Regions from separate parts of the Acidovorax sp. ST3 genome, predicted to be linked through region 1. Evidence: predicted binding sites of a transcription regulator. Region 1 holds the regulator's gene; each other region holds the start of a gene.
The links. The regulator FNR, encoded in region 1, switches genes on or off when oxygen is low (the NO sensors DNR and NnrR bind a similar motif). The targets are predictions, from matches to a motif close to TTGATNNNNATCAA.
Positions count from the first base shown of each region.

Region 2: the regulator FNR is predicted to act here: its motif matches at 1,073-1,086, upstream of DNK89_RS14085 (cation-translocating P-type ATPase).
Region 3: the regulator FNR is predicted to act here: its motif matches at 1,311-1,324, upstream of DNK89_RS05995 (MBL fold metallo-hydrolase RNA specificity domain-containing protein).
Region 4: the regulator FNR is predicted to act here: its motif matches at 1,802-1,815, upstream of cyoA (ubiquinol oxidase subunit II).

Region 1 covers NZ_QKVP01000005.1:264,356-267,793, reverse strand. Annotated here, with positions in the region: gene hemN (oxygen-independent coproporphyrinogen III oxidase) at 1-1,267, opposite strand, end outside; gene fnr (fumarate/nitrate reduction transcriptional regulator Fnr) at 1,457-2,179, shown strand; gene DNK89_RS17385 (hypothetical protein) at 2,279-2,572, opposite strand; gene DNK89_RS17380 (FixH family protein) at 2,629-2,907, opposite strand; gene ccoG (cytochrome c oxidase accessory protein CcoG) at 2,972-3,438, opposite strand, start outside.
Region 2 covers NZ_QKVP01000004.1:300,115-303,552, reverse strand. Annotated here, with positions in the region: gene DNK89_RS14100 (TetR/AcrR family transcriptional regulator) at 1-133, shown strand, start outside; gene cueR (Cu(I)-responsive transcriptional regulator) at 199-717, opposite strand; gene DNK89_RS14090 (heavy-metal-associated domain-containing protein) at 754-960, opposite strand; gene DNK89_RS14085 (cation-translocating P-type ATPase) at 1,128-3,389, shown strand.
Region 3 covers NZ_QKVP01000002.1:225,153-228,590, forward strand. Annotated here, with positions in the region: gene dnaJ (molecular chaperone DnaJ) at 1-218, shown strand, start outside; gene DNK89_RS05990 (lytic transglycosylase domain-containing protein) at 254-1,072, opposite strand; gene DNK89_RS05995 (MBL fold metallo-hydrolase RNA specificity domain-containing protein) at 1,434-2,798, shown strand; gene DNK89_RS06000 (LysR family transcriptional regulator) at 2,935-3,438, shown strand, end outside.
Region 4 covers NZ_QKVP01000005.1:71,028-74,465, forward strand. Annotated here, with positions in the region: gene cyoB (cytochrome o ubiquinol oxidase subunit I) at 1-642, opposite strand, end outside; gene cyoA (ubiquinol oxidase subunit II) at 651-1,709, opposite strand; gene DNK89_RS16450 (MFS transporter) at 1,971-3,311, shown strand.

The DNA.
Region 1 (3,438 bases):
GCCCAACGCGCACCAGCCCTTGCCCCTGCATGCCCTCCAATTGGGCCAACTCCGCCGCGAAATACTGACGGAAGTCGATCAGCCACGCCTGCTCCATCGGCTCGAACAACAGTTCCCCTTGGCACATCAGGGCCATGATGGCCGCACGGCGTACCAGGTCGTCGCGCGTGAGCGCCAACCCGCGCACCACGGGCAACCGCCCCTGGTCCAGAAAGTCGTAGTACTCATCCAGCGTCTTGGAGTTCTGGCTGTAGGTTGCCCCCACACGGCCAATGGCCGATACGCCCAGACCGATCAAATCGCAGTCCGGCTGCGTGCTGTAGCCCTGGAAGTTGCGGTGCAGGCGCCCCTGGCGCTTGGCCACGGCAAGGGCGTCGGTGGGCAGCGCAAAGTGGTCCATGCCCACGTACGCGTATCCAGCATCCATGAAGGCATCGAGCGAGCGCGACAACATGGAGAGCTTGCTCGCGCCCGTGGGCAACTCCGCAGAGATGATGCGGCGCTGTGGCTTGAAACGCTCTGGCAGGTGCGCGTAAGCATACAGCGCGATGCGGTCAGGCCGCAGTTGCGCCACCTGGGCCAGCGTGCGGTCAAAAGACTCGGGCGTCTGGCGCGGCAGGCCGTAGATCAAATCCACATTCACCGAGTCAAAGCCCAACGAACGCGCAGACTCCACCAGCGCAAACACCTGTTCGGCGGGCTGGATGCGGTGCACAGCCTTCTGCACTTCGGCATCAAAGTCCTGCACGCCAAAACTCAGCCGGTTAAAACCCAGCTCAGCCAACAGTGCAAGACGCTCTGCATTGACGGTGCGAGGGTCCACCTCGATGGAGTATTCCCCCCCAGGCGCCAGCGTGAAGCTGCGCTTGAGCATGGCCATCAGCTCTCGCAGGCCCGCATCGGAGAGGAAGGTGGGCGTGCCTCCACCCAGGTGCAGTTGACTCACCACCTGTCCCACGCCACAGTGCGCGGTGTGCAGGTCGATCTCGCGGCTCAGGTAGCGCAAGTAGACCTCGGCGCGGTCATGGTGCTTGGTGATGATCTTGTTGCAGGCGCAGTAGTAGCACAGGGATTCGCAAAACGGGATGTGCACGTACAGGGACAGCGGCATGGCCTTGGCCAGCGTGCCCGAGCGGCGCTGTTGCAGCGCCAGCACGTAGTCTTCCTGACCAAACGCCTCCACGAAACGGTCGGCCGTTGGATAGGATGTATAGCGGGGCCCTGGCACGTCAAAGCGGCGCAGAAGGTCTGGCGAAACAGCAGTCATGGGGAAATTTCCTTGCGTACACCTTGACTGTGCCGTAGGCTCTGGGACATGTCCTTGACCTGCATCAAGTGAACCCGCAAGCGATACGGCGACAATTTGATGAAGGTCAGCCGCTTGCCCGCGCCCTGTATTCAGGTTCGTGTACGGCAAGCGCGATATGCTTGACCGCTAACCCAAGCCCATGTGTCTATGAACCCGCTCACCATCAAAGTCGCCTGCTCCAACTGCAACCTCCGCGAGCTGTGCATGCCCGTGGGCTTGAACGAAGAGCAACTGCAGCGCATTGACGAGGTCGTTGCTGTCCGCCGCAAGGTCAAGCGCGGCGGCACGCTGTTTCGCAATGGCGAGTCCTTCACGTCCCTGTATGCCATCCGCACCGGTTTTTTCAAGACCTGCGTGGCCACCGAAGACGGTCGCGACCAAGTCACAGGTTTTCAGATGGCGGGGGAGATCATCGGGCTGGACGGCATCGTGAACGACCACCATACCTGTGACGCGGTGGCCCTTGAGGATGCCGAGGTCTGCGTCATGCCTTTCGACCGCATCGAAGAACTTTCCCGCGAAGTCACGGCCCTGCAGCACCACGTGCACAAGATCATGAGCCGCGAGATCGTGCGCGAACATGGTGTGATGCTGCTGCTGGGCAGCATGCGTGCCGAGGAGCGGCTGGCGGCCTTCTTGCTCAACCTGGTGCAGCGCCTGCATGCACGGGGCTTCTCGCAATCAGAACTGGTGCTGCGCATGACGCGCGAAGAGATCGGCAGCTACCTGGGCCTCAAACTTGAAACAGTGAGCCGCACCTTCTCTAAATTTGTGGAAGAAGGCATCGTGGAGGTCAAACAGCGCCATGTGCGCATCCTTGACACCGATGCCCTGCGACGCATTGTGAACAGCCAGCAGACCTGCCACTGATTACGGTCCCTCCTAGGCTGAGGGTTGGGCCCATACAAAATCCGCCTGTCTCTTCTAAAACGGCATGCACCGCATGCCTGCATCAACTGGCGAAAAGACTCAGGAGCAAGATGATGTCTTGCGGCAATCGTCAGGCCGCTCCCCGTCGGGCACGGGACAGCGGTTGACCTCAAACGGTGACATGGACAGCAGCGTGGTCAACGCGCTGGTGGCCATGGTGATGGCCCAGAACACAAAAAATGCGAGGGTGTACACCCCCTGCCGCGACAGCGCCAGAGGCTGCCCGAACCAATGCAGGTCCTGGGGGTCCACCATGGCAAAAACCAGCATCTCCAGCACACCCGCCATCAAAAAGGCGGGCCATGCAATCCACATCAGGCGTTGCGTCCACATATCGGTTCTGTCTCCTGGTGCTGCCGGGGTCGCCCGGGTGCGCGACCCTGGGGTTTTCAGCGTGGTTGGTCCTGCACGGGGGTGGCCGCGTGGTTGCGGGCCTTGAGGGCCGGCGCCAGACTCTTTTCCGGCGCCACCAGTGTCTTGTTGATTTCGATGCCCTGGCGGTAGTAGTCCTCCGCCACCACGGGGTCGGGCCGCGAAATCGCCAGCCACAGCGTCACAAAGCCCGCCACGATCACGATCAGAGGCCCGGCAATCACCAGCCACACATGGCCAAACTTCCACCAGGGTACGGTTGCCGCCGGGGTTGCAATGGCAGGGTTTGAAGACATGGTGCTTTACTCCTCAACAATATCGGTCAAAGTGCGGCCCCGAAGGGCCCCACCGGAATACCGCTCAACGCGGTACAAGGAACACGGATTTTTCCGTCACATGAGCCGCTGCTCCTACGGCCTGCACATCAAACTGAACGGCATGTGACCCGGGCGTGGCGGAACCATAAGGAATCTGCAACCGCACGGCCACCCAGCGAGACTCTGCCGCGCCAATGTCCACTTCAGCCTCGGAAGCCACTTCGAGCCTATCCAGGCCCCGCGCGCTGATGCGATAACGCTGCTCGCCCTCGGTGGCATTCATGATCTGCAGCCGGTAAATGTTCTCCAGCTTGCCACCTGCCACGATGCGCGAGAGCGCAGCGCGGTCCCGCACCACATCCACCTTTAGCGGCGTGCGCACCACCAGGCTGGCCAACATGGCCACGCAGAGGGTGACCAGCACGGCGCTGTAAATCAGCACGCGGGGACGCAGCACGCGGCGCAACATCTGCGACTGCGTCCAGTGCTTGGCCACGCCGTTCTGGGTCG
Region 2 (3,438 bases), on a different contig from region 1:
TGAGGGGGTGCTGCGGCGGCCTGGGCAGACTCCGGTGTCAACCGCCGAGGCGGGGACTGCACCGGCGCTGCCAGCACGCCGAAAGGCCGCCGTTGGCAAAGCCAAACCCCCTGCGCGGTCGGCGGGCGCCTGAAGGGCTTGGCAGCGCAGGTTTCAAGCAAAAACTGCTCCAAGCGCTAGTGGAATATGCGCAAACAGCTATTGATTTGGTAGTGTTTTGCGCAAGGCCCGGGGGGCGTGTTGTTCTGCCTGCCCGGAGGCCAGATCGTCCAGGATGGGGCAGTCCGGCCGGTCGTTGCCCTGGCAGCAGGACACCAGCGTTTGCAGGCTGCGCTGCATGGCCTGCATCTGGGCGATGCGTTCGCTCAGGTCGTCAATATGCTGCTGCGCGATGCGCTTGACCTGGCTGCTGGCGCGGCTGCGGTCGTGCCACAGGCCCAGCAGTTCGGCGATTTCTTCCATCGAAAAGCCCAGGTCGCGGCTGCGGCGGATGAAGTGCAGGGCGTGCACGTCGGCCTCGGTGTACTGGCGGTAGCCGCTGTCGGTGCGCGCCACGCCGTTGATGAGGCCCAGCGATTCGTAGTGCCGCACCATGCGCGCCGAGATGCCTGCGCGCTTGGCAGCGACGCCGATGGGCACAGGCCAGGCGATGGGGCGGGGTGCTGCGGCCTTGGCGCGCGTGGTCGGCGCGGCATCTGGGGAATGGGGCGTGGTCATGGTGTGGCCCTCGCTGGGTGCGTGGTGGCGTGGCGCTCAGGCCGCGACGGTGTAGCCTTCTTCGGCAATGGCGGCGGCCAGGGCCTCGCGGGGGGCGGTGCTGTCCACGTCCACCTTGCCGCTGGCGCGGTCGATGCGCACCTGGGCGTCGGGATCTATCTGCTGCACGGCCTGGGTGACGGCGCGTTCGCAGTGGCCGCAGGTCATGCCCTGCACTTGGAAAGTCGTGGTGGTGGTTGCCATGGGGTGTCCTTGTTGGGTTTGGAAATGTGGCCGTGGATGCGACCGAAGCGAATGTTGAAGCTTGACATCGTGGCAGAGTCAAACACCGCTCAAGACACTCATGATGTGAGGGTTGATCAATATCAATGCTTGACCTTGCCATCACGTCAAGGATCAGCATCCCGGCCATGAACACCATCACCACCCCCCTCAACACCGCGCCCGGGTCTGTGCACTCGCTGGACCTGGGCATTTCTGGCATGACCTGCGCAAGCTGCGTGGGCCGCGTGGAGCGCGCGCTGCGCAAGGTGCCGGGCGTGCAGGAGGCCTCGGTCAATCTGGCGACCGAGTCTGCGCGCATTGCCTTTGTCACGCAGGTAGGCGCTGACGCCGCGGCCATGGAGGCGGTCCTGCGCCGCGCGGTGCGCAATGCGGGCTACGAGCCGCGTGCGGCGGGGCAGGAGGACGCGCCTGAGGACTTGTCACCCTGGGCGGGCTTCATGCCCGTGGGCATTGGCCTGCTGCTGTCGGCGCCGCTGGTGCTGCCCATGATCGGTGACCTGCTCGGCCAGCACTGGATGCTGCCCGCCTGGGTGCAGTTTGTGCTGGCCACGCCGGTGCAGTTCATCCTGGGGGCACGGTTTTACAAGGCGGGCTGGCATGCGGCCAAGGCGCTGAGCGGCAACATGGACTTGCTGGTGGCGCTGGGCACCAGCGCGGGTTGGGGCCTGTCGATGTGGCTGTGGCTCACGGCGCCCACGGACCACCCGGGGCATGTGCCGCACCTGTACTTCGAGGCGTCGGCCGTGGTGGTCACGCTGGTGCTGCTGGGCAAGTGGCTGGAGGCGCGCGCCAAGCGCCAGACCACGGCGGCCATCCGTGCGCTGCATGCGCTGCGGCCCGATGTGGTGCATTTGCTCACCAAGCAGGGCGAGGTGGATGTACCCGTGTCCGAGGTGCTGGTGGGCGACCAATTGGTCGTGCGGCCTGGCGAGCGCATCCCCGTGGATGGCACGGTGCACGAGGGCCACACGCAGGTGGACGAATCCATGCTGACCGGTGAGCCCCTGCCGGTGGCGCGCGACGTGGGCGCGGCGCTGACGGGTGGCTCGATCAACGGCGATGGCCGCATCGTGATGGCGGTGACGGCCGTGGGTGCCGAGACGGTGCTGGCCCAGATCATCCGGCTGGTGGAAGACGCGCAGGCGGCCAAGGCGCCCATCCAGCGGTTGGTGGACCAGGTGTCGGCCATTTTTGTGCCGGTGGTGCTGGTGGTGGCGCTGGTGACCCTGGCGGGCTGGCTGGCCATGGGTGCGGGGTTGGAGGCGGCGCTGATCCACGCCGTGGCCGTGATGGTGATTGCCTGCCCCTGTGCGCTGGGGCTGGCCACGCCCGCGGCCATCATGGCGGGCACGGGCGTGGCGGCCAAACACGGCATCCTGATCAAGGACGTGCAGGCGCTGGAGCTGGCGCACAAGGTGGACACGGTGGCCTTTGACAAGACCGGCACGCTGACCGTGGGCCAGCCCCGGCTCACGGCGTTTGAGGTGGTGCCTGGCCTGGATGACAGCGCGGTGATGGCGGCGGTGGCCGCTGTGCAAAGTGGCAGTGAACACCCGCTGGCGCGCGCGGTAGTGGCGGCTGCGGGCGAGCGGCAGATCAACGTGGCCACCGCGCAGGATGTGCGCGCCGTGCCCGGGCGCGGCACCGAGGGCGAGGTGGACGGCGAGAGCTACTTGGTGGGCAGCCTGCGCTGGATGCAGGAGCTGGGGGTGGGCCTGGGCCCGCTGTCAGACCGCGCGGAGGCGTTGCAGCGCGAAGGCGCCACGGTGTCCGCCGTGGCCCAGCGGGTCACGGAAGGGTTGGCGCTGCGGGCATTGATGGCCTTTGGCGACGAGCCCAAGCCGGGCGCGCGCGAGGCGCTGGCGGCGCTCAAGGCGCGCGGCATTCGCACCGTGATGGTGTCGGGCGACAACCGGGGCGCGGCCGAGGCCATGGCGCGTCGACTGGGGCTGGACCCGGCCGCGGGCGAGGTGATGGCCGAGGTGTTGCCGGGCGACAAGGCGGCCAAGGTGGCTGCGTTGCAACAGGGCACCGATGGCAAGCACCATCATGTGGCGATGGTGGGCGACGGCGTTAACGATGCCCCCGCGCTGGCGGCGGCCGATGTGGGCATGGCCATGGGCAACGGGACTGATGTGGCCATGCACGCAGCGGGCATTACGCTGATGCGCGGCGACCCGATGCTGGTGGCGGCGGCGCTGGATATTTCGCACCGCACGGTGATGAAGATCCGCCAGAACCTGTTCTGGGCGTTTGCATACAACGTGGCGGGCATTCCGCTGGCGGCGCTGGGTTACCTGAACCCGGTGGTGGCGGGCGCAGCCATGGCGCTGAGTTCGGTCAGCGTGATGGCGAATGCCCTCCTACTCAAGCGGTGGCGCATGTGATAAATACGTACAGCACGGTCATCGATGTCTGGCAAACTGCAACGATTTG
Region 3 (3,438 bases), on a different contig from region 1:
GCAAGCAGTTCCGCCTGCGCGGCAAGGGCATCAAGGGTGTGCGCGCCAGCTACCCCGGCGACCTGTACTGCCACATCGCGGTCGAGACGCCGGTGAAGCTTACCGAGCACCAGCGCAAGCTGCTGCGCGAGCTGGAAGACTCCCTCAAGAAGGGCGGCGCACGCCATTCGCCCAGTGGCGAGAGCTGGACGGATCGCTTGAAGAACTTCTTCAGCTGATCCCGCGCTGCGCCCCTTTCAAACCGCCCTCGGCCTCACGGCCCGGGCGGTTTTTTCATGCGTGTTGCAGGCGGCAGAGCCAACCCTGTGGCCTTGCCAGGCCGCTCGTGCAGAGGCGCGCGGTAGAAGCCCAGAATGCGGCGCACGTACTCGCGCGTCTCGCCGTAGGGCGGCACGCCGCCATGGCGCTCCACTGCTTTTTCGCCCGCGTTGTAGGCGGCCGAGGCCAGCGCCACATCCCCCCCAAAACGGTCCAGCAGCCACCGCAGGTAGGTCAGCCCGCCACGCACGTTCTGCTCAGGGTTCCACACGTCGCGCACGCCAAAGCGCTCTGCGGTCTCGGGGATCAGTTGCATCAGCCCCTGCGCATTCTTGGACGACAGCGCCCGGGCCTGGAAGTTGGACTCCGACCGCACGATGGCCAGCGCCAGTCGCGGGTCCACTTCGAAGCGGGGGGCTAGCCGCTGCACCAGCTCAGCATGGCGGCGCTTGTCGTCGGGCAGGTTGCTGACGTAGCGGTCCACCACATCGTGGGGTACGACCTCCTGGGCAGAATCGCGCACCCCCAGCCGAGGCGCCTCGCCCGTGGTCAAGCAGTCCGGCAGACGGTCGCCTGGCACAAGGCCTTCGGCCAAGCTGCGCGCCTTTTCGTGCCCACGCTGCGCGGCCAAAGCCAGCAAAGTGGCGGCGGCCACCGGATCAGGCACTACATCGCGCCCCTGCATCAGCAGGCGGCCCAATCGGTATTGCGCCTCCACGCTGCCATAGCGCGCCGCTTCGCAGTACCGCTGCGCTGCGCGGTGCGGCTGGCGACGCGCTTCGGCCGCGTAGCCCTCTTCCAGCCAGCGCGACAAAACGGGCGCCTCATCAGCCCACTCTGGCGGTTCATCCGGGGCCTGCGCTCGCGCGCCCGCTCCACAGGACAGCAAAACCGCTGCCAACAAGGCGCCATGTGCGTGACAGGAAAATCTGGGTTCCATACCTCAACCTTTTTGGATGAAGGTCCCGCCAAACGGGGCATCAGGAGTTGGGCTCCCCACTGTAGTACCGCCAAAGGATCTGCAACAGAAAAACATTGCCAGCGGGATTTTCTTGATCTGAGGCAAGAATCCGCCCGCTAGCCGCCGCCCCCCGGACCACCTGCGCAGTAGCATGAAAGCCCGCACGGCGGCTCTGGGGCCGCATTCCGTTACACAAGGAACAAGAGGCATCGGCATGAACGTCAACATCACCTTCCTGGGCGGCTCCGGCACTGTCACCGGTTCCAAGTACCTGGTGCACTACAACGGCAAAAGCCTGCTGGTCGATTGCGGTCTTTTCCAGGGCTACAAGCAACTGCGCCTGCGCAACTGGCAGCCCCTGCCTGTCACGCCACACCAGATCGACGCCGTGTTGCTGACCCACGCCCACCTGGACCACAGCGGCTACCTGCCCTTGCTGGCGCGCGACGGCTATACCCACGCCATCCATTGCACGCCGGGCACGCGCGACCTGTGCACCATCCTGCTGCCTGACAGCGGGCACCTGCAGGAAGAAGACGCCGCCTTCCTCAACCGCCACCAGCTCAGCAGCCACAGCCCCGCCCTGCCCCTGTATACCCGGCTGGATGCACTGCACTGCCTCAAGCAGTTCCAGATCCATCCGTTCCACAAAGCCTTCGAGCCCTTGCCCGGCTGGCGCGTGACCTTTTCGCCTGCGGGCCACATCCTGGGGGCGGCCAGCGTGCTGCTGGAGGTGGGAGGCAGGCGCATCCTGTTCTCCGGCGACCTGGGTCGGCCGGACGACTTGCTGATGAACCCACCAGACGCCTCGCCACAGGCGGACACGGTGCTCATCGAATCCACCTACGGCGACCGCGAGCACCCGCCTGAGGGCCTGCTCGACGAACTGGGCCCCGCCCTGCAGCGCCTGGCTGCACGCGGGGGTATCGCCGTGGTGCCCGTGTTCGCCGTGGGCCGCGCACAGGTCGTGCTGCACGCCATCGGGTTGCTGAAGGCACAGGGCGTGGTACCCGCATCGCTCAAAGTGTTCCTGGACAGCCCCATGGCTGTGAGCACCACGGGGCTGTTCCAGCACCACATGCAGGAACACCGCCTGAGCGGGCGCGAAGTGCAGGCGCTGGAACATGGCGCCACCATGGTCCAGACGACGGAACAATCCAAAGGCTTGGCCCGGCTGCATGGGCCCATGGTCATTCTGTCGGCCAGCGGCATGGCCACCGGGGGCCGCGTACTGCACCACTTGGCGCTGCACGCGGGCGACCACCGCAACATGATCATCCTGACCGGGCACCAGGCGCCGGGCACGCGCGGCGCCCGCCTGGCCGAGGGCGAGAAAAACATCCGCATCCACGGCCAGGACGTGGCTGTTCGAGCCGAAGTGGTCAAGCTGTCTTCCGCATCGGCCCATGCGGACGGCAACCAGCTCATCGCCTGGCTGCGCAGCATGGGCCACGCGCCCGACCAGGTGTATGTGGTGCATGGCGAAATGGATGCTGCCGACCGGTTGCGCCAGCGCATTGAGCACGAACTGCGTTGGCGGGCCTCGGTGCCCGAACACGGCAGCACCTGCGCGGCCTGAGCCTCGGTGTCGTTCTGTGCGCCAGGAGAGCAGTTCTAGCGCAGAACGGCATCGCGGCCATCGCGTATCGCGATGACAAACTATCAACAATGGGGAGAAAATATGAAACCTTCTCTTTTTGAGAAGTCAAAACCCCATGAAAAGCTCCGAGCGCAGTTTTGCGCGCCGTATTGACCTCACCTCGCTGCAATTGTTTGTGGCTGTGTGCGAGCTCGGCAGTATCGGCCGTGCGGCCGAGCGCGAATTCATCGCGGCGTCGGCCGTGAGCAAGCGCCTGTCGGATCTGGAAACGGCCGTGGACACGGCCCTGCTCTACCGCCACAGCCGGGGCGTGACGCTCACGCCCGCTGGCGAGAGCCTCCTGCACCATGCGCGCACCGTGCTGTTCGGCCTGGAGCGCATGCAGGGCGAGCTGAGCGAATACGCCGACGGCGTGCGCGGCCATGTCCGCATGCACGCCAACATTTCGGCCATCTTCCAGTTTCTACCAGAAGACCTGGGCGCCTTCGCGCGCGAGCACAGCCAGATCAAGATCGATCTGCAGGAGCATCTCTCCAGCGACGTGCTGCACGCGGTGCAAGAAGGCGCCGCCGACCTGGGCATTTGCAACGTCGGCATGGCGAACAGTGGCGGTGCCCTG
Region 4 (3,438 bases), 190 kb from region 1:
CGAGAGCGTCGTACCCACCCCGGCAATCTGCAGCGCCCAGATGTAGTAGTCCAGACCGGTGCTGGGGCTCTGCGCCCCCAGGTTGGACAGCGCCAGCCAGCCGGACGTGGAGAACTCGCCCAGGAACAACGACACCATCACCAGCACGGCGCCGGCCGTTGTCATCCAGAAGCTGAAGTTGTTCAGGAACGGGAAGGACACGTCGCGCGCGCCGATCTGCAGCGGCACCAGGTAGTTCATCAGCCCGGTGACCAGCGGCATCGCCACGAAGAAGATCATGATCACGCCGTGGGCGGTGAAGATCTGGTCGTAGTGGTGCGGCGGCAGGTAGCCCATGTTGTCGCCAAAGGCCATGGCCTGCTGCAGGCGCATCATCACCGCGTCGGCAAAGCCGCGCAGCAGCATCACCAGGCCCAGGATCATGTACATGATGCCGATGCGCTTGTGGTCAATGCTGCAGAGCCAGTCGCGCCACAGGGGGCCCCACAGGCGGAATTTGGTGATACCCGCCATGACGACGAGGCCGCCCAGGACCACGGCAATGAAGGTCCACAACACAATGGGCTCGTGCGCCATGGGCACGGCGTCCCAGCTCAGGCGGCCCAGCGCCCAGTGGGATGGAGAAAGGGTTTCGGAGGTCATAGGGAAGCTCATTGACGGATGCTGGCGCCGGATGCGGAGGCCGGTGCGTTGCGGGATTCGAGTGCGGCCACCACCTGGGCGGCGTTTTGCACGGTGCAGACGTCCTGGGGCAGGTTCAGCCCCATGGCGCGCACATAGGCGTCGCCGCCCTGGGCATCAATTGCCATCATGTGGTGCATGCACATCTTTCCGTCTTCGACGCAGCGGTTGAGCACCTTGTCGTACAGGCCTTCTTCCACCGAGGCGAAGCGCTGCACCGGGTCGCGCTCGCTGGGCTTGACGAGGTTCAGGTAGGTGCCCTTGTCGAGCGGCTTGCCTTCGGTCTTGGCTTTCTGCACCCACTGGGCAAAGTCTTCATTGCTCAGGCCATGGAACTTGAACGTCATGCCCGAGAAGCCCGCGCCGCTGTAGTGCGACGACATGCCCTTGAACACGCCAGGCTTGTTGATCACCGCGTTCAGCTCGGTCTGCATGCCGGGCATGGCGTAGATCATGCCGGCCAGGTCGGGCACGTAAAACGCGTTCATGGTGGACGTGGCCGTCAGCTTGAACAGGATGGGGCGGTCCACCGGGGCGGCCACTTCATTGACGGTGGCGATGCCTTGCTCGGGGTAGAAGAACAGCCATTTCCAGTCCATGGCCACCACCTGCACTTCGAGCGGCTTCACATCGGCGGGCACGGCGCGCTGCGCGTCGATGCGGTCGAGAGGCCGGTAGGGGTCCAGCTTGTGGGTGCCGATCCAGGTGATGGCGCCCAGCGCAATGATGATCAGCAGCGGCACCGTCCAGATCACCAACTCCAGCGTGGTGGAGTGGTGCCATTCCGGGTCGTACTCTGCCTCGGTGTTGCCCTGGCGGTATTTCCAGGCAAACAGCAGGGTGAGCGCGATCACGGGCACGATGATGATCAGCATCAGCAGCGTGGCTGTGATGACCATCTGGCCCTGCTGGGCAGCGACGTCACCGGCCGGGTTGAGCACGACAGCCTTGCTGCAGCCTGCCAGGCTGCCCAGCGCTGTCAGGGCGAGCAGCCAGGTGGGCCCACGAAGTTGGGGAAGTTTGAGCATGTGAAGAGCGCGATCAATGCGTTTCAGGGTAAACGCGGATAACGGGATGTGTGCGAATGTACTAGCGCTAGCTTTTTTGTCGATTGGACATTTTGTCCAAGGTCAAACGCGCAGGCTGTTTTTGCACCAATGTGGTGCATTCGAGGGCTTTGAAGGACATTTCCTGCAGCCGGCATAGTGAAACCGCACTTGTGGCTCACAGAAGTTGCGTGTAGAACGGAACGGTCTGAGTTAGCTACACAACGTCAAGGAGCCATGTTCATGAGCAGCCCCGCCACTGCCACTTACCCTGCGGCCGGTTTTCACGAAAGCGCCGCCTCTCTCTCGCGGGCTGATACGCATGAGGACGTCACCCCCAGCGAAATCGCTGTGGGCGTGATCATCGGACGCTCGTCCGAGTATTTCGACTTCTTCGTTTTCGGGATCGCCTGCGTTCTTGTCTTCCCATCCTTCTTGTTTCCCTTTATGTCTCGCCTGGACGGTACGCTGATGGCCTTTGCGCTGCTGGCCGTTGCGTTCGTGGTGCGCCCGGTGGGTACCGCCATCTCCATGGCCATCCAGCGGCGCTGGGGGCGGGGCACCAAGCTGACCATTGCGCTGTTCATGCTGGGCGTCTGCACCGTGGGCATGGCGTTTTTGCCGGGCTACAAGGATGCGGGCACCGCCGCCATCGTGGCCTTGCTGATCCTGCGTGTGGGCCAAGGGCTCGCACTGGGCGGGTCGTGGGACGGCCTGCCGTCGCTGCTGGCCATGTCGGCCCCCAAGGAGCGCCGGGGCTGGTACGCCATGATCGGCCAGTTGGGCGCACCGCTGGGCTTTGTGCTGGCTGCTGGCCTGTTTGCCTACCTGTACAGCAGCCTCACGGTGCAGGAGTTTCTGGCCTGGGGCTGGCGCTATCCGTTTTTTGTGGCCTTTGCGGTGAACGTGGTGGCCCTGTTTGCGCGTCTGCGCCTGGTGGTGGGGCAGTCGTACTCTGAACTGCTCAAGGAGCGTGAGTTGCAGCCGGTGCCGGTGAGCCGCGTCATGCGCGACGAAGGCAGCAACGTGCTGCTGGGGGCTTTTGCTGCACTGGCCAGCTTTGCGCTGTTCCATCTGGTCACTGTGTTCCCGCTGTCGTGGATCACCCTGTACTCCGAGCAGCCCGTGACCCAGATCCTGGGCGTGCAGATCGTCGGCGCGTTCCTCGCGGCGGGCGCCATCATGGTGTCCGGCTGGCTGTCAGACCACCTGGGCCGCCGCAAGCTGCTGGGCGGCATGGCCGTGTTGATCGGGGTATTCAGCTTCATGGCGCCGGTGTTGCTCAACACTGGTGAAGTGGGCAGCACCATGTTCCTGCTGCTGGGCTTTGTGCTGCTGGGCCTGTCGTACGGCCAGGCATCGGGCACCGTCACAGCCAATTTCTCGCCCCAGTACCGCTACACCGGTGCGGCCCTGTCGGCCGACCTTGCGTGGATCATCGGCGCAGCGTTTGCACCGCTGGTGGCTCTGTATCTGTCGTCGCAGTTCGGTTTGCTGGCGGTGACGGTGTACCTGCTGTCGGGCGTGGCCTGCACGCTGGGTGCACTGAACCTGAACCGCCGCATGGAGCGACGCGACCGCTGATGCACAACGGTGGTTTGCTATTGAATGTATAGCGTGCGGAGCATGTTCCACTAGCGCTACAGGCGTAAAAAGCAAAAAAATGCGCCCGGTTCTGCCGGGCGCTTTGCTTTGGGGCCTCACGGGTCAC